DNA from 4 places in the Halomonas sp. A020 genome. Region 1 is predicted to be linked to each of the others. Evidence: predicted binding sites of a transcription regulator. Region 1 holds the regulator's gene; each other region holds the start of a gene.

What was found. Region 1 encodes LexA, which represses DNA repair genes until DNA is damaged. Its sites were predicted from a motif close to TACTGTNTANNTANACAGTA; they were not measured.
Region 2: the regulator LexA is predicted to act here: its motif matches at 2,120-2,139, upstream of dinB (DNA polymerase IV).
Region 3: the regulator LexA is predicted to act here: its motif matches at 1,763-1,782, upstream of FRH_RS09610 (S24 family peptidase).
Region 4: the regulator LexA is predicted to act here: its motif matches at 1,739-1,758, upstream of FRH_RS12850 (PA0069 family radical SAM protein).

What each region holds. Positions count from the first base shown of each region.
Region 1 covers NZ_AP022850.1:2,976,993-2,981,272, reverse strand. The annotation lists gene FRH_RS13905 (L,D-transpeptidase) at 1-180, opposite strand, end outside; gene FRH_RS13900 (TetR/AcrR family transcriptional regulator) at 158-835, opposite strand; gene lexA (transcriptional repressor LexA) at 1,086-1,760, shown strand; gene FRH_RS13890 (energy-coupling factor ABC transporter permease) at 1,798-2,469, opposite strand; gene purU (formyltetrahydrofolate deformylase) at 2,485-3,339, opposite strand; gene FRH_RS13880 (ribonuclease J) at 3,613-4,280, shown strand, end outside.
Region 2 covers NZ_AP022850.1:2,011,126-2,015,405, reverse strand. The annotation lists gene FRH_RS09360 (YkoF family thiamine/hydroxymethylpyrimidine-binding protein) at 1-116, opposite strand, end outside; gene FRH_RS09355 (alpha/beta hydrolase) at 136-945, opposite strand; gene dinB (DNA polymerase IV) at 1,050-2,096, opposite strand; gene FRH_RS09345 (protein adenylyltransferase SelO) at 2,280-3,758, opposite strand; gene FRH_RS09340 (DNA-3-methyladenine glycosylase) at 3,829-4,280, shown strand, end outside.
Region 3 covers NZ_AP022850.1:2,071,121-2,075,400, reverse strand. The annotation lists gene FRH_RS09625 (heme ABC transporter permease) at 1-196, opposite strand, end outside; gene ccmB (heme exporter protein CcmB) at 211-903, opposite strand; gene ccmA (cytochrome c biogenesis heme-transporting ATPase CcmA) at 959-1,579, opposite strand; gene FRH_RS09610 (S24 family peptidase) at 1,837-2,307, shown strand; gene FRH_RS09605 (YigZ family protein) at 2,337-2,954, shown strand; gene FRH_RS09600 (sodium ion-translocating decarboxylase subunit beta) at 3,023-4,280, opposite strand, start outside.
Region 4 covers NZ_AP022850.1:2,753,520-2,757,799, forward strand. The annotation lists gene FRH_RS12840 (cation-translocating P-type ATPase) at 1-379, shown strand, start outside; gene FRH_RS12845 (winged helix-turn-helix domain-containing protein) at 300-593, opposite strand; gene FRH_RS12850 (PA0069 family radical SAM protein) at 632-1,711, opposite strand; gene FRH_RS12855 (hypothetical protein) at 1,925-2,125, shown strand; gene FRH_RS12860 (gamma-glutamylcyclotransferase) at 2,074-2,454, opposite strand; gene pgi (glucose-6-phosphate isomerase) at 2,589-4,256, opposite strand.

The DNA.
Region 1 (4,280 bases):
CCAGCCAAGCGGCGTTTGACCGCTGCCCTCTTCCTGCCCAACGCCTGCCAGCCCCGTCGAAATCGTACACTCATGCTGAATATCGTTACCTTGCCACCAGCAGAGTCTCTGACGCTGGGTATCGATCTCTATCCAACCACCGTGTGTAGGCGGCAGCTCAGCTAGCTTGGGCGTTTTCATGATGACCCTCTTCAACCGCGGCGGGCAACGGCGCATTCATGGCGGCGACCACGACGGGCCGCAGGCGTCGTACCAGATCCCGCACCGTGACCTGTTCTTGGTAATCCTTGGCGGCGATATCACGCAGCGCATCCAAGCCTGACAGCGTGAATATCACCGTTCCCAACATAAAGTGTAGCCGCCAGAAACGCTCAGCGTCCGGCAGGTCTGGGGTCGCTTGGCGCACCAGCTCGGTGAAGCGCGTAAACACGTCGCCATATTGCTGCTGAATATAACGCCTTAAATGCCCCTGAGCCTGGCTATACGCCAGACCCAGGAGCCTCATGAACACTTTCAGGCTATTGCGTTCTGCCGGGACGGCCAACACCGTGGTCGCCATGGTCTCAAGCAGCACTTCCAAAGGAATCGGTTGGCCTTGATGGCGCGTCTCGAGTTCATCCAGTGCCGTATGAAAACGTGCCGAAAACGGATCGAGATAGCGAGCGAACACCGCTTGAATCAGCGCTTTTTTGGAACCAAAGTGGTAGTTGACGGCCGCCAAATTGACGCGTGCCTTGCTGGTGATATTGCGCAGCGACGTCTCGGCAAAGCCTCGCTCTGCAAATAGCACCTCTGCCGTGTCTAATATACGCGTTACCGTATCTGATTGGGCCATCTCGCCCTCCAAAAAACAGGTGTTTTAAACAACGCTGCATACTATGACATATGTCTGACAGGCTCAATCACTTATCCAGTTCGCCAACGGTCCATGGGCGGCGCCTTGTTTACCTAGCTTTCAAAGCGCTCGCTATGTACTGGCGTTTGTCATGGACCATGTACTGGACAGAGCAACATACTGTATACTTAAACACATACTGATTAAGCCGACATGTAGCTACTGTCTTTTCACTGTTTTGGAGTTTGGTATGTCTCGTCCACTCACAGCACGTCAGCAGCACGTATTTGATTTCATCGTCAAAACCATGGGTGACCTGGGGTACCCGCCAACGCGCGCTGAAATCGCCAAGGCGCTAGGGTTCCGCTCTCCAAATGCTGCCGAGGAGCATTTGCGTGCGCTCGAGCGTAAAGGCGCCATACGCATCATTCGAAATACGTCGCGGGGAATTCGGCTACCGAACCAGGAGGTGCTGGAACCTAGCGAAGTGCCAGCATCGACAACGGCCGCCTCCGAGCCTGTACCCAATGGGCTACCCGTGATTGGCGAAGTTGCCGCCGGTAGTCCAATCTTGGCTGCCGAACACATAGACCGCTACTGCCCGCTTCCAGCCGAGTATTTTACGCCCAAAGCCGATTACCTATTACGTGTACGCGGCCTCTCCATGAAAGATGTCGGCATTTTGGAAGGCGACCTTCTGGCCGTTCATCGCACTGATCGCGTACGCGATGGCCAGATCGTCGTAGCACGGTTAGAAGACGAAGTGACGGTCAAGCGTTTTAAACGCCAGGGCCATCAAGTCACGTTGATCGCCGAGAATGCCGACTTCCCACCGATCGAGATCGATCTGCGCACCCAACAACTGGATATCGAGGGTGTCGGCGTCGGCGTTATTCGGGGCGGAAACGGACAAGCGCTCGGCTGAGCTGAGGCCGTGGTCAGACCCGGCACACGAAGTGTATTTACTGTGAGTCGATGTAACGGTGGTCATTGAAGGTGGCCACCCAACTTGGGTGGTAGACTAGCAAGATGCTGAGCAGCATCCCGGTGATGAAGGCTTCCGACGGCATCAGCAGCGGTAAAAAGCGGGCATACTCTTGAGCGAGATATACGGCCTCAGGATCCGTGCCCGCCAATATGATGAGCGCCACCGCGACAAGCCCGCCACCTAACGTCGACAGCGCTGCGCCGAAAAATCCGCAGGCGAATAAGAACACCATCAAATTATCCGGCAGGCGGCGATCCACCAGACGCCACACGATGCCTGTCACCATAGCAGGCACGATGCCAGTCACCAGTACGTTCGCCCCAAGCAGGTTCCACTCGTTACGTCCAATCGCTACCATGGCAGCGTTGATCATTACGTTGCTCAGCAGCGCTAACGGCATTTTAAAGACCAGCGTCATTAACACCGTAAATACTAGGTGAAGCGTCAACCAATCCACTGCTTGGGCGCGAAGCTGCCAAAACAGCATGACGACAAGCGTCGCGGCCAACCATCGATGTTGGAGCGCGGTATCTTCGAGCAACGGTTGCCAAGGGCGCAGCCAAATGCACCAGCCCACCATGCCCAATGACAACAACCACGTCATCACCAGCGCCCATGGTGCCAATACGCTCTGTGCAAACGACATAGCGCCCCCGGTAGATTAACTAAAGACGACTGTTTTATTGCCGTGAATGAGCACACGATCTTCCAAGTGCCAGCGTAAACCACGCGCCAACACCGCTTTTTCAACGTCGCGACCGAAGCGAACGAGATCGGTCGGCGTGTGGCAATGGCTGACCCGATGTATGTCCTGCTCGATGATCGGGCCCGCGTCCAGCTCTTCGGTGACGTAATGGCAGGTCGCACCGATCAGCTTCACACCGCGCTCATAAGCTTGATGATACGGCTTGGCACCCGCGAACGACGGCAGGAAACTGTGGTGGATATTGATGACTCGGCCCGCATAGCGTTCGCAAAGGGAAGGCGGCAGTATTTGCATGTAGCGCGCCAGCACCACACAGTCGGCGCGGGCCGCATCGATCTGCTCTTGCACTTGATCGAATGCCCGCTGCTTGTTGGTAGGATCGACCGGTACGTGATGATAGGGAATACCGTACCACTCCGTGAGTGAACGCATATCGTCATGGTTAGAAATGACGCCCACGATATCGCAATCCAGCTCGCCTGCTTGCCAGCGATACAGCAAGTCGACCAAGCAGTGAGACTCTCTAGACACCATGAGCACCACACGGCGACGCTTTTGCGTATCTACCAACGACCACTGCATATCGAATTCGGCGGCGACGGGCTCGAACGCCGTGCGCAACGCTTCCGCCGACATACCCAGTGAGTCCGCCAGAATTTCATAGCGCATGAAAAAGCGACCAGTCTCTAAATCAGAGTGCTGGCTTGCTTCGGTAATGGAACCACCCTGCTGAGCAATAAAGCTTGAGACACGCGCCACAATGCCCACCTGATCGGGGCAGGAAACAACTAAACGGTAATAATGAGACATCACAGACACTCTTAACGTATTTAACGGCACGCTCGCCAAGCACCTGCCTAACGGCAGATAAACGCTTTAGCCGCATTAGTGTAACGTAAGCAAGATAAGGAAGCACCGCGGTCTGGTGCCGCGATGATTGTTACCCGCCCCCCGCATCCCGTATAGTTAAGATATTACTTTCTAGGCTTTTCATAACTGATGCATCCATCACGCGTTCAACTTCGTCCCCGTCGCCGCCCGCCCCTGCGCCTGCTACCGCTTGGTGGCTGTGGCGAAATTGGAATGAACCTCACGCTGTATGGGTATGACGATCAGTGGATCGCCGTTGATTGCGGCATGATGATTCGCCAAGACCTGCCGAATTCTCCGCTTCAAGTGCCCAACACGGAAACCCTGGAAGCGCTCAAGATCACCCCCAAAGCCCTGTTCATTACCCACGGCCATGAAGACCACATCGGCGCCGTGGCGTGGCTTTGGCCCAAATGGGGCTGCCCGATTTTTGCCACCCCACTCGCAGCGGGACTCTTGCGCTACAAGTTTGCCGAACATCAGCTCAGTAGCGCAGCGATCCAGACCATCGAACCGGGGGAGGCAGTAGAGAGTGGCCCCTTCACCCTTCGCTATCTCAGCGTCACCCACTCCATCCCCGAGAGCTGCGCCATCATGATGCAAGCGGGGGATTACCGCATTCTCCACACGGGTGATTGGAAACTGGACCCAACCCCGCTCATTGGCTCACCGGTCAATGCGGCTCAATTCAGAGCACTGGCACCGGTCGATTTGCTCGTAGGGGATTCAACCAACGCGCCCATGCCGGGACAGTCGGCCAGCGAAGGGGACGTAGCCAAGGCGTTGGCGAAAACGCTGAGCGCTTGCACAGGCAGGGTGGTCGTGTCTTGCTTTGCCAGCAACCTGGCGCGGGTATTGGCCATTGGTTTGGCAGCCCAGGC
Region 2 (4,280 bases), 970 kb from region 1:
ATTCGGTTGGGGTGAACCTCCAGTCCGGTAGCCTCCAATCGTTGGACCACCTCTTTGACGAGTGGCTTGAAATCATCGGCCAGCGGGTAGTAGCTCAGCTGTACAGAAAGGTACATATCGCCTCCTCGATCGTTTCTATGGCGCAGTTCGAAACTGCTGCCACGCGGCCAGTATGGCCGTACGCGTCTCTTCCGGATGCTCCATGGGGAACATGTGCGTCCCCGGCACCGTGCTGACCGGCAGCCCGCGACGAGCGATACGCTTGAGCCGCCCCGGCGTCATCAAGTGCGACTGCTGCCCCGCCACCAGTTGAATGGGCACACCCACGCGCTGCGGTAATTTGGAGAGGTGATCCGGCAAGTGGCGGAAAATCTCCAGCTCGATGTTGGGGTCGAAGGTCAGCTCGGCGCTGCCGTCGTCCAGTAGTCGCGTGCCTGCTTCAATGTAGTCGTTGAGTGCCTCGGGGGTAAAGCGACGGAAGAGACCACGGCGACGCAGCGAGGTCGCCATCGCCTCGCGACTGGGCCACACCGTGCGCCGCCCCTTGGTTTTACCCGCTGGGGTGATACGGTCCATGAACCCAAAGCGCTTGGCCGCTTTCATCGCCCAGGCATCCGGCCCCAGCATCAGCGGCGGGTCGAGCATGATCACGCCGCGAAAAAGCTCCGGCTGCTTGTCGGCAGCCATGGCCATCAGCGTGCCGCCCAACGAGTGCCCCACGCCCAGCAGTGGCGCGTCGGTCTCGGGCAGGTAACTGAGCAATTCATCCACCAAGTTGCTCCAGTTATGGTTCACTGGATAATCCGGGTGGTGGCCCAGGCGGTCCAGCGGGTGTACATCGAACGATTCTGCCAGTGGGTCTAACAGGCTGCGGTAGCTCAAGCCGGGAAAGCCGTTGGCATGGGCAAACACTAAGCGGGGGCGTTGGGTGGCATCGGCAGGCATGGCAGGCTCGCGGGTCGGCTAACGGGAAGAGGCGCTATCTATCATACGTCTGTTTTAACGCGGGCACCGAACCTCGTCAATCCATCAAAGGATTAACCGGCTAATTAAAACAACGGGAGCTGCTGGGCAGCAGTTTCTTCCGCCAAGCGGTAGCCGACGCCCAGCAGGCGCACGGGGCGTGCGCCCCTCGCCCAGCCCACGTTGAGCAGTGTCTCAAACTGCTCCAGGTTAGGTGCGGGGTCGGCGTGTTCGACAGTGGTTTGGGTGAAGTCGTTGAACTTCACTTTCACCATCACCCCGCGCACGGCGGGGGCCGGGTCTAGGCGAGCGTAACGGCGCTCTAAATCGCTGATCAGCTCGGGGAGCTGCTGGCGGCAGGCGTCTAGGGTGGGTAAATCCTGGGAGTAGGTTTGCTCGGTGCTGATCGACTTGCGCTCGCGGTGGGTTTTGACCGGGCGCTCATCGCGCCCGTGGCTAAGTTCGTGTAGCCGATGACCAAAGCGGCCAAAGCGTTCCACCAGCTCGGTCAACGGCCGGGCGCGCAGATCCACGCCGGTCTGAATGCCCAGCTCGGCGAGTTTTTCAGCGGTCCGCGGCCCCACGCCGTGGATCTTTTTCACCGGCAGCTGCTGCACGAAGGCGTCGATATCGTCAGGCGTGATGACAAAGAGACCATCGGGCTTGCGCCAGTCGCTGGCGATCTTGGCGAGAAACTTGTTGGGTGCCACGCCCGCCGAAACGGTAATACCCACTTCTTGCCTCACCCGCTGGCGAATGGCTTCGGCCATGCGGGTAGCGCTGCCGTGGTACAGCGTGACCTCCGAGACATCCAGAAAGGCTTCATCCAGCGACAGCGGCTCGATCAGCTCGGTCACATCGCGGTAGATGGCAAACACCTGGCGGGCAACATCTTTGTACTTCGCCATATCGCCCCGAATCACCGTGAGATGGGGGCAACGTTTGAGCGCCTGGGCCATGGGCATGGCGGAGTGAATACCGAACTTACGCGCCGGGTAGTTGCAGGTGGCAACCACCCCGCGCTGCTCCACACTGCCGCCAATGGCAATGGGGATATCGGTCAACGCGGGGTTATCGCGCATCTCTACCGCCGCATAGAAGCAGTCACAGTCGCAGTGGATGATTTTGCGCACAGGCCGACCTTGCCTCCGCCCTTACCTGTAAAAAAGCACAGTTTATCACAGGGTGTGCTACAGCGCTGATGAGCAGCAAAACCCTAGGCGGGGGCGCTGTGAATCCCTCCCTGGACGCTACTTTCGCCATCCCTGGCGAAAGACCCCCGCTACGGGTTTTCCGCCCATACTCGCTGGTCTAAATCACGTACCACAAAAGGTGCGCAACACCTGCTCGCTTTCCGTGGCCGGAGCGGCCAAGCGGCGCGCTTCTTCGGATTCATCAAAGGGCTGCGTGACCGCCGCGAGCAGCGTGTGGAAAGGCGCGAAATCGCCTTCTACCGCCGCATCGATGACCTCTTGAATGCGGTGATTGCGGGGAATCACCACCGGGTTGGCGTGGCGCATGGCATCCAGACGCTCACTCTGCTGGCTCGCTTGCTGGGCGTTTTCCCAGTCGGCCAGCCAAGCGGTCAGGCCAGCGGGCTGCGTGGTCAGCGCCAGCAGCGCCTCTTTTTGGGAGTGGGCTGACGTGTCCGCGCTCAAGACTTGAGCATAGTGCGTCAACGCGTCGAACGTCGCGGTCATGTCCATGCGGCCTTGATGCATCTGGATCTCTAGCGCTTCCATCAGCGCCACGGCGCGATCGCTTTCCGGGGCAAGGCCCAGCTTGTCGGCATGCAGGCGGCGCTGCTCGGCGCCAAAACGAGCGGTAAAGCCGCGTAGCACCTCGGTGGCTTGCTCTACCGCAGCATCGCCCTCAACGCGCATCAGCGGAAGCAGGGTTTCGGCAAAACGAGCCAGGTTCCATTGGGCAATGCCAGGCTGATTGTCGAAGGCGTAGCGCCCGCCCTGGTCAATGGAGCTATACACCTTCTGCGGGTCGAACTGCTCCATAAACGCGCAGGGGCCGTAATCGATGGTTTCACCGGCAATGCTGCAGTTGTCGGTATTCATCACGCCGTGAATAAAGCCCAAGCTCATCCAACGCGCCACTAGCGCCGCTTGGCGGGCGGTCACCGCCTCCAACAGCGCCAGGTACGGATCGTCAGCATTGGCCGCCTCTGGGTAGTGGCGGGCAATCACATGGTCGGCCAGCGCTTTTAGCGCGCTTTCATCGCGGCGAACGGCGGCAAACTGGAACGTGCCCACGCGAATATGGCTGCTGGCCACGCGGGTCAGCACGGCTCCCGGCTCGGCCATTTGGCGCACCACGCGTTCGCCGGTTGAAACGGCAGCCAAGGCGCGAGTGGTAGGTACGCCCACGGCGGCCATGAACTCGCTCACCAGGTATTCGCGTAGCACCGGGCCAAGGGGCGCACGGCCGTCGCCACCGCGAGAAAACGGCGTGCGCCCGCTGCCTTTTAGCTGCACATCACGGCGTATTCCTTGTTGATCCACCACTTCGCCTAACAGCAGCGCGCGGCCATCGCCTAGCTGCGGCACGAAGTTGCCGAACTGGTGCCCGGCGTAGCCCAGCGCTTTAGGCTCGGCACCCGGCGGCAGCTGGTTACCGCTGAACCACTGAGCCAGCGTGGCGTCGTCGGGCCGGGTTTGCATGCCTAGCTGCGCGCCCAAGGCATCGTTGAAGGCGATCAGGCTGGGCTGGGCAACGGGCGTGGGCTGGCACGCCACCCACAGGGGTTCCGGCAAGGTGGCGAACTGATGTTCGAAAGACAGCACGGGCAACTCCGCTTTTCAATGAATGGCCTAAAGAATACCCTAGCAGCTTACTCAAGTAATGGGCGATAGCATGCCGCATAGAGACGCGTTAACCCCTGTTAAGCCACCGATAGAGCAAGAGGCGCTCACGCCCCTGCCCCAGGCCTTCTACAACCGTGATACGTTGGAAGTCGCCCGCGACCTGCTGGGCTGCTGGCTAGTGCGCCAGCGGGATGGCGAACTGATGGCCGCGCGCATCGTGGAAACCGAGGCCTACCGCGGCTCGGAAGATTCTGCCTGCCACGCCCACCGGCGTAAAACCCCGCGCACCGAGGCGATGTTTGGCCCGCCCGGCCACGCCTACGTCTATTTGGTGTACGGCATGCACTGGCTGCTGAACGTGGTCACCCAGCCAGAAGGCAACCCCTGCGCGGTATTGATTCGCGCGGTGGAACCGGTGATCGGCGAGCCTGTCATGCGCGCATGGCGCAGCGTCGCGGGGCGCAACCTGTGTAACGGCCCCGGAAAACTCACCCGCGCGCT
Region 3 (4,280 bases), 910 kb from region 1:
GAAACGCGGCGGGAACGTGGACATAAATGATGCGAAAGCTATTACCCTGCTGATAATCCGCAGGCGCAAAGACGAGCCCCCAAACGGTGCCGACCAGCAGCAACAGCGTCGCCGCTACCCAAAAAAGCGGCTGCAGTTTGGCGCTAATGGCATAGAACCATTTGGGTGATCTTAGTTTGTTGATAAAGGCCCACATGGTGTTCCCGTCCTCTAACCGTTGATGCTGATGCGCAGTGATGCCGCAATGGCCCAGGGTGCCAGCATCAGTGCTAGCGCCAGCAGTGCCCCTAGAATCGCCAGATGAGCGGCCATTCCATCGCCAAAAATAGCGGCTTGTACGGCACCTGCGCCGAAAATCAGTACTGGAATATAGAGCGGCAGCACCAGCAGCGAGAGCAGCACACCGCCCCGCGCCAGCCCCACCGTCAATGCCGCCCCGATGGCGCCAATCAGACTCAAGCTGGCCGTACCGAGCGCCAACGACAGCGACAGCACGGCGTAGCTTCCTGCGGGAAGCGACAGCATGATGCCCAAGAGTGGCGCCATGAGCGCCAGTGGCAGCCCGGTCAGCAGCCAATGCACCGCCACTTTTGCCAACCCCAGCGCCGCCAGCGGCTGGGGAGCCAGTAGTAATTGCTCGAGGCTGCCATCGTCATAGTCACTGCGAAACAGGCTATCCAGCGAGAGCAGTGCGGCTAGCAGCGCAGCTACCCATAACAGCCCCGGCGCAATGCTTGCCAGCAGCGCTGGATCCGGTGAAATCCCAATGGGGAATAGGGTAATCACCAGTGCAAAGAACACCAGCGGATTGAGCACCTCGCCACGACGGCGCAGCATCAGGGTGAGGTCGCGCTTGAGCGTGGCCTTGATGGCCACCAGCAGACCGCCCTGGGGGGCATGCATGGCCACCTCGGGGGGGCTCAATGGAGCGTGTGAACGTTGCAACGCTGTCTCCTTCTTACCCCAGCTGAATACGCCTGAGCACGGGTGACTCGGCCAGCGCATGGTGCGTGGTCACCAACACACAGCCGCCAGACTGCGCATGGGCCACCAGCTGCGCCTCCAGCGCCGCCACCCCTTGACGATCGATGGCAGTGAAAGGCTCGTCGAGCACCCACAGCGCACGCTGAGTGAGGGTCAAACGCGCCAGCGCCACACGCCGCTGTTGCCCGGCAGACAGCTGACCGGCAGGCACGTCCTCGAAACCGGTAAGCCCAACGGCGGCCAGCGCTGCCTCCCGTGCAGGCTCGCTGCCCACTTCTCCGCTAAGCGCTTGATACCAAGCTAAATTCTCCAGCGGCGAGAGACCCGCCTTCACACCGGGGGCATGACCTAAATAGAGCAAATTGGCGAGAAAATGTTCACGGGCTTGGCGCATGGGCGCGCCATTCCAGAAAAGCTCGCCACGGTAATCGGTTAATTGCCCTGAGAGTATTTTTAGCAGCGTCGTTTTGCCGCTGCCGTTTGGGCCCTCGATGCGCACGATCTCACCCGATTGGATATCGAGATCGAGCCCTTCAAACAGCCAACGGTCGTCGCGTTCACAGGCCAATTGTCGGGCTTGCAGGCACAGGCTCAAAAGACACTCCAGGCGCATTGATTTTGGGTCGAACTCTACACGGAAAGGCCCTTCCCCGCCAGTCGGGCTCTGCGGTCTTGGGTCGCAGCGTGCCCCAAACCAATGCTTTCTTAAGCACCTCATGGAGGCGTCCTGCAAAAGACAGGACTAGCACTGTATGCAAAAACAGGCTTATACTGTAAACACTGTATGAATAGACACCACAGAATAAAACAACAGGTATTGCCTCAATCAAACGCCTCGACAACGGGCGCTGCATGGGAGAACACACTATGACGATCTGCCTACCCTCTAGGGTAACGTCTCAGGTTCCTTCTTACGTACCCTCTCAGACGCTGTCTCAACCGGTAGCGCCATCGACGCCTACCCCACTAGCGTCTCGCAGCGCCTCATCACATGCGCGTCAAGCGTGCACACCCCCTCGCGTCACACGTCGCAACACCTACGCCCTGCGTATTCGCGGCGACCGCATGCGCGACTGCAACCTCTTCGACGGCGATGTCATCATCATTCACCGTCACCAGCACGACGCCCATCAAGAGACCGCCGTTGCGACGATCAACCAGCGCGAAGTGACGCTTAAGCAGCTCTCCATTAGCCGCTTGGGTATCCATTTATGGCCGGAAGATGCAGCCATACCGGACCTATTCCTGCATAATTGTGACATTCAGGTGCTGGGCATGGTAATGGGCGTGGCCCAACACACCACGGAAACCCAGCATCACTAATTGGTCACCCACCCTGCCGGGAGCCCTCGTTGCGTTTTCGAGTCCCTGATTTAGCCCTTGGTACATGGCACACCGCCGACATCGACGTCGAGAAAAGCCAATTTTTGGCTTGGCTGTGCCATGCCCCCACCCCTGACGCTTTCGATACGCTGCTTCAAGCGGCCAAAGCTGCTCACCCAAACGCCAGCCATCACTGTACGGCCTTCATTGCTGGCCCTCCTGGCGAGCAAACCCATATTGGCTTTTCTGATGATGGCGAACCGGGCGGCACCGCCGGACGCCCCATGTTCCAGGCACTTCAAGGCAGCCAGATCGGCGAAATCGGTTGCGTGGTGATTCGCTACTTTGGCGGCACCAAGTTAGGCACTGGCGGGCTGGCCCGCGCCTATGCTCAGGCCGTCAAAGCCGGCTTGGAAACGCTGCCCACCCGGGAAGTCATCGAGCGGGACAGCTATCGGTTGAAGGTCAGCTTCGCCCACGAAGCGCAAGCGCGCGCATGGTGCGACGAGCAGGCGCTGCCCGTGCAGCAGGCAGACTACGATGGCGACGGCGTGCGCCTGACCATTGGCTGGCCGCGGGATGTGGAGTTGGATATCAGCGGCCTAGAAAACCGCCTCAAAACCGCCGTCGAACCGCGGCGGGCATGAAAAAACGCGGCTTACACGAGCCCTGCTCGATAAGCCACGTTTCAGATAGGCAGCGCTCTAACGGCCGATTAGCCTAGGTACTTGATCATCACACCGGCGGCGACCGCCGAGCCGATCACCCCGGCCACGTTGGGCCCCATAGCGTGCATCAGCAGGAAGTTGTGCGGGTTCGCTTCCAGTCCAACTTTATTCGCCACGCGCGCGGCCATCGGCACGGCAGACACCCCTGCCGCCCCAATCAACGGGTTGATGGGCATTTTGCTAACCACGTTCATTAGCTTGGCCATCAACACCCCGGCAGCAGTCCCAATGCCGAAGGCCACGATTCCCAGCCCCAGAATCCCTAGGGTTTCGAACGCTAGGAAGCTATCGGCCATTAGCTTAGACCCCACCGACAGGCCGAGAATGATCGTCACGATATTGATCAGCGCATTTTGCGCCGTATCGGAAAGACGCTCCACTACGCCACACTCGCGCATCAGGTTACCGAAACAGAACATGCCCAGTAGTGGTGCTGCATCCGGCAGAAACAGCGCCACGGCAATCAACAGCATCAGAGGGAAGACCACTTTTTCGAGCTTGGAGACCGGACGCAGCTGCGTCATGGTGATCTTGCGCTCTTTTTCAGTGGTCAGAAGGCGCATGATCGGCGGTTGGATCAATGGCACCAGGGCCATGTAAGCATACGCCGCGACGGCAATCGCCCCTAGTAACTCAGGTGCCAGCACGCTGGAGACGTAGATCGACGTCGGGCCATCTGCCCCGCCGATAATACCAATCGCTGCCGCCTGATTGAGCGAGAAATCCATGATGCCCATGGAGGTCAGCAGCACCGCCCCAAACAACGTGGCAAAGATACCGAACTGCGCCGCCGCCCCTAAAAACAGCGTACGCGGATTGGCCAGCAGCGGGCCAAAATCGGTCATCGCCCCTACGCCCATGAAGATCAGTAGCGGCGCGATACCAGAGCCAATGGCTACCTTGTAGAAGTTATAAAGCATGCCGTCGCTGTAGCCGACGCTCACCGCAATATCTTTCGCGGCGCGCAGTTGATCCGGCGCCGCCGAGTCGTGGGCAATTGCCTTGAGGGTGTCGCGCCAGCCCTCGACACCGGCCAAGGGGTCGAGTGTGGCTCCCAGCGCGGTAGCCATTTGCTGAAGCACGGCGGGCTTGGCGACTTCGATCGCTTGATCCAGCGCCGAAATCGCAAGGCCCGCCTCGGGAATGTTGGCGAGAATGCCACCAAACCCAATCGGCACGAGCAGCAACGGCTCGAACTTCTTGTGAATCGCCAAGTAGAGCAAGCCAAGCCCTACAAGGATCATC
Region 4 (4,280 bases), 220 kb from region 1:
TGCCGAAGCCGGGGTAGGCGTCGTCCCCATGCAAGCCAGCGACGCCGCCCGTGAAGGTGCCGCCGCGCAGCTGCTTCGGCCAGGGGTGAGTGGTGTAGTGTGTTTACTCTCGTTGGCTAAGCGCACACGCCGAGTCATGATGCAGAACCTAGTATTTTCGGCACTCTATAACACGCTGGCGCTGGGGCTGGTGATCATCATGGCGGTTCCGCCCTTAGCCGCCGTGCTGGCGATGGCGGCAAGCTCGTTCAGCGTGACGTTAAATGCAGCGCGACTTGCATGGTCAGAGCCTAGCAAGACTAGCGATATCCCAGCGCCTGACCCAAACGCTCCGCATTCGACGTCACCCACTGCGGGTCAATCGCTCCCCACTGTTTAATGGTGTAGTGGCCAATGTTGTGGCGTTCGCCGTCGCTTTTTTCGAACACGCACTCGATATCCAGTTCCCCTAGCGATGTAATGGTGTCCTGTGCGGTGCGTCTGGGCATGCCGGTGGCTTCCATCAGGGCGGGCACGCTGGCCACGCCTTGCTCGATCAAATGAGCCACGTAAAGGCGGCGGTAAAAACTGGATTTCGTTTTGCTAAGCGACATGGAGATAACGTCTTCTTAGTGATGGGTATTCCAGCAGTCTAATCAAATAAATCCCACTGCGCCCGGGGCGGACGAAAATCACGGGTATTCAACCCCTGATCGGTGCGGGCCTGCATGTTCCACTGGCGGCTAGCACGCTGAAACCTCTGGGCAATCAAATCGGCGAAGACCCCTTCGCCGCGAAAGCGCTTCCCAAAGGCCGCCTCGTAGGTTTTACCGCCCCGACACTGGCGCATCAAACTCATTACCTTGGCGGCGCGCTCGGGGTAGTGGGCCTCTAGCCACGCCTCGAATAGCGGCGCGACCTCGTGGGGTAGCCGCAGCAGCATCCAAGTGGCAGTGCGTGCTCCGGCACGGCTCGCGGCTTCCAGAATGCGTTCGATCTCATGGTCGGTCAGGCCAGGAATGATGGGGGATACCAGCGTGCCCACCGGAATTCCCGCCGTATTTAGCTCACGAATCACTTTCAAACGCGCCTGGGGCGATGCCGCACGGGGTTCCAGCGTACGCTTGAGGTTAGCGTCCAGGCTGGTCAAACTCACGAACACCCGCACCAAGCGATGCTCCGCCATTTCTGCCAGTAGATCGATATCCCGCAAAATCAGCGTGCTTTTCGTCACTAGCGTGACCGGGTGTCGGCACGCCAGCAGAAACTCCAGCAGGCGGCGCGTGGTTTGGTAAGTGGCTTCCAGCGGCTGGTAGCAGTCGGTATTGCCAGAAAGGTTAATGGGACGGCAAACGTAGTGAGGGTGGCAAAGCTCCTCTTTTAAATGCTCCACCAACCCGCTGCGGGCGATCAGCTTGGTCTCGAAATCCAGCCCCGGCGATAAATCCCAATAAGCGTGGGAAGGGCGGGCGTAGCAGTACACGCAGCCATGCTCACAGCCACGGTAAGGGTTGAGCGAGCGGTCGAAGGGCAGGTCGGGCGACTGGTTCCAAGAGAGCGCGCTTTTGCTGGGCTCTTCACGCACTTCCGTTGCCAGCGAGGTGGCGGCCTCTTCCTGCCACCAGCCGTCATCCTCCGCCACGCTGTGGGTAGGGGCAAAACGGTTATGCGGGTCGTAGGTAGCACCGCGCCCTTTGTGCACGGTAGTGCGAGAGAGGTCCAATGATGTCATCTGCCACCTCGTACGTAGCATTGAAATATATGTTCATGCATACAGTATATGAGGTTTTCTCAGCACCGCAACCAAGCGGGCAGTACAGCCACGACAGCGCTCATGGTATTTTTGGCAAAAGAGGACGACTTACTGGGATGACGTCAGGGAGAGAGCATGTCCGCGACGACGAGTCAGCGTGTAGCGCTGATCCTTATCGACATGCAGCAAGGCATGGCGACGGAGGAGGCGGGAGAGCGCAATAACCCGCAAGCAGAAACCAATATTCAGCGATTGCTGACCGTTTGGCGGCACCGCGATGAGCCCGTCGTGCATGTGCGTCATCTTTCCCGCTTACCTAGCTCGCCTTTTTGTAGATCGTTCTACCACTCTCCGCTCTCAATCAGCTGCGTTGCCTCAACCGTTGGGTTGTAGATATAGCACCACGCATCGCCATACTGTGTTGCCAGCACCGTCCTGTCGTACACGCCTTCTGCGGGGGCCAGGGGCAGGTAATCTTCCAATTCATCGAGCCGCGCTAATCGCTCGGCGTCGATGGCGTACACTTCCACGCTCACACCGGCAGACGGCGTGAGCTTGGCGCCTGGGTAGGGCCCAAGATCGTAGAGCGTAATCTCGTTTAGGCAGTCTTGACCCAGCATGTCAGCGCCGTTTAACCAATGATGATTGCGGTGGCCGCGCTTTAACGTGCCGTACACCGCGACTCGAGGGCAGCGCTGGATGGCTTGGTGAAGATGCTGCATGGGGTCACCTTTTCACACTATTCAATAAGCTAAGACGACACGCCGATTTTCGACGGGTGAGCGCCATTCCATAGGCGTTGACCTAAAAGCGCCCTGGTCGTTTGCCAAGGCGCTGTGCTTACTTACCTTTTAACCTAACGCTTCTTCCGCACCGGTTTTTTATCACTGCTCGCTGGCTCGGCGCTATCGGCTTTGCGCGCGCTGCTAGGGAAGTGGGCGCGTACGAGTTCCAAAAGCCCCTGGGTAGACGCGTCGAAATCCGCGGCGTTGGCGTCGATGCGCTCGCTGATTTCACCGGCGATGCGCTTGCCGAGCTGCACGCCCCACTGGTCGAACGAGTTGATGTTCCAAATTACCCCCTGAACGAACACCTTGTGCTCGTAGAGCGCAATCAGCGCGCCCAGGTTTTTCGGCGTTAGCTCATCGAGTAACAAAGTGCTGGAAGGGCGGTTGCCTGGGCAGCTGTAGGGGTCGAGCTGGCTCAGCTCTTTGCTGTCGCCTTGGCTGCCTTCCATAAAGGCGTTGGCTTGGGCCAGCATATTGGTCAGCAGGGCGAAGTGGTGATCTTCCACGCCCGGCTCCGGCTTGAGCGAGGCAATAAAGTCGATGGGCACATAGCGTGTGCCCTGGTGCAGCAGCTGGAAGAAGGCGTGCTGGCCGTTGGAGCCGGTTTGGCCCCATACAATCGGGCCGGTTTTGTAGTTCACCGGGTGGCCGAAAATATCCACCGACTTACCGTTGGACTCCATGTCCAGCTGCTGCAGGAAAGAAGGCAACTGGTTCAGCGCTTGGTCGTAGGGCACGATGGCCTGGGTTTCCGCGCCAATGAAGTTGATGTACCAAATGCCGATCAGCGCCATCAGTACCGGCATGTTCTGAGCGAAAGGCGCTTCGATGAAGTGGCGGTCCATTTCATGGGCGCCTTCCAGCAGCTCGATAAAGCCTTCGAAGCCAATCGAGAGCGCAATGGGTAGGCCAATGGACGACCACATGGAGTAGCGGCCACCCACCCAGGCCCAAAACTCGAATACGTTCTCTTCGCGAATGCCGAACTCCATGGCCGCTTTGCGGTTGGTGGAGGCAGCAATGAAATGCGCGCCCACGTCGGCATCATCTCCGGCATTTTCCAGAAACCAGCGGCGTGCGGTCTTGGCGTTGAGCAGGGTTTCCTGGGTGGAGAAGGTTTTGGTCGAGACGATGAACAGTGTGGTGGCGGGGTCGAGTCGGGAGAGCACTTTTTGAATATGGGTGCCGTCCACGTTGGAAACGAAGTGGAAGTGCAGCTCCGGGTGGCGATACTTCAACAGCGCACGCACTGCCATGTTGGGGCCGAGATCCGAACCGCCAATGCCGATATTGACCACGTCTTTGATGCGCTGGCCGTTATAGCCTTTCCACTCGCCGCTGCGCACCGCTTCGGAGAACAGTTTGATCTGCTCACGGGTTCTGGTGATTTCTGGCATCACGTCTTCGCCGTCCACGTACACCGGCTCATCGCCCAAATGGCGTAGGGCGGTGTGGAGTACCGGACGGTTCTCAGTCACGTTGATAATGTCGCCAGAGAACATCTGGGCGCGGCGCTGCACCAGGGCGGAGTGGTCGGCCAGCTCGATCAGTTTGGCCAGCACCTCGTCCGATACCTGATGCTTGGAGTAATCCAAAAAGAGGCCGCCGACGCGCAGGCTCATTTTTTCAAAGCGCTGCGGGTCATGCGTAAAGTAGTCACGAATACGGTCATTGGCGGTTTTATCGCGCAGGCGCTCTAGGGCCTGCCAAGTAACGCTGCGAGTGAGTTGAAACATAACGGGCGGTCCTGTTGTTTTTAC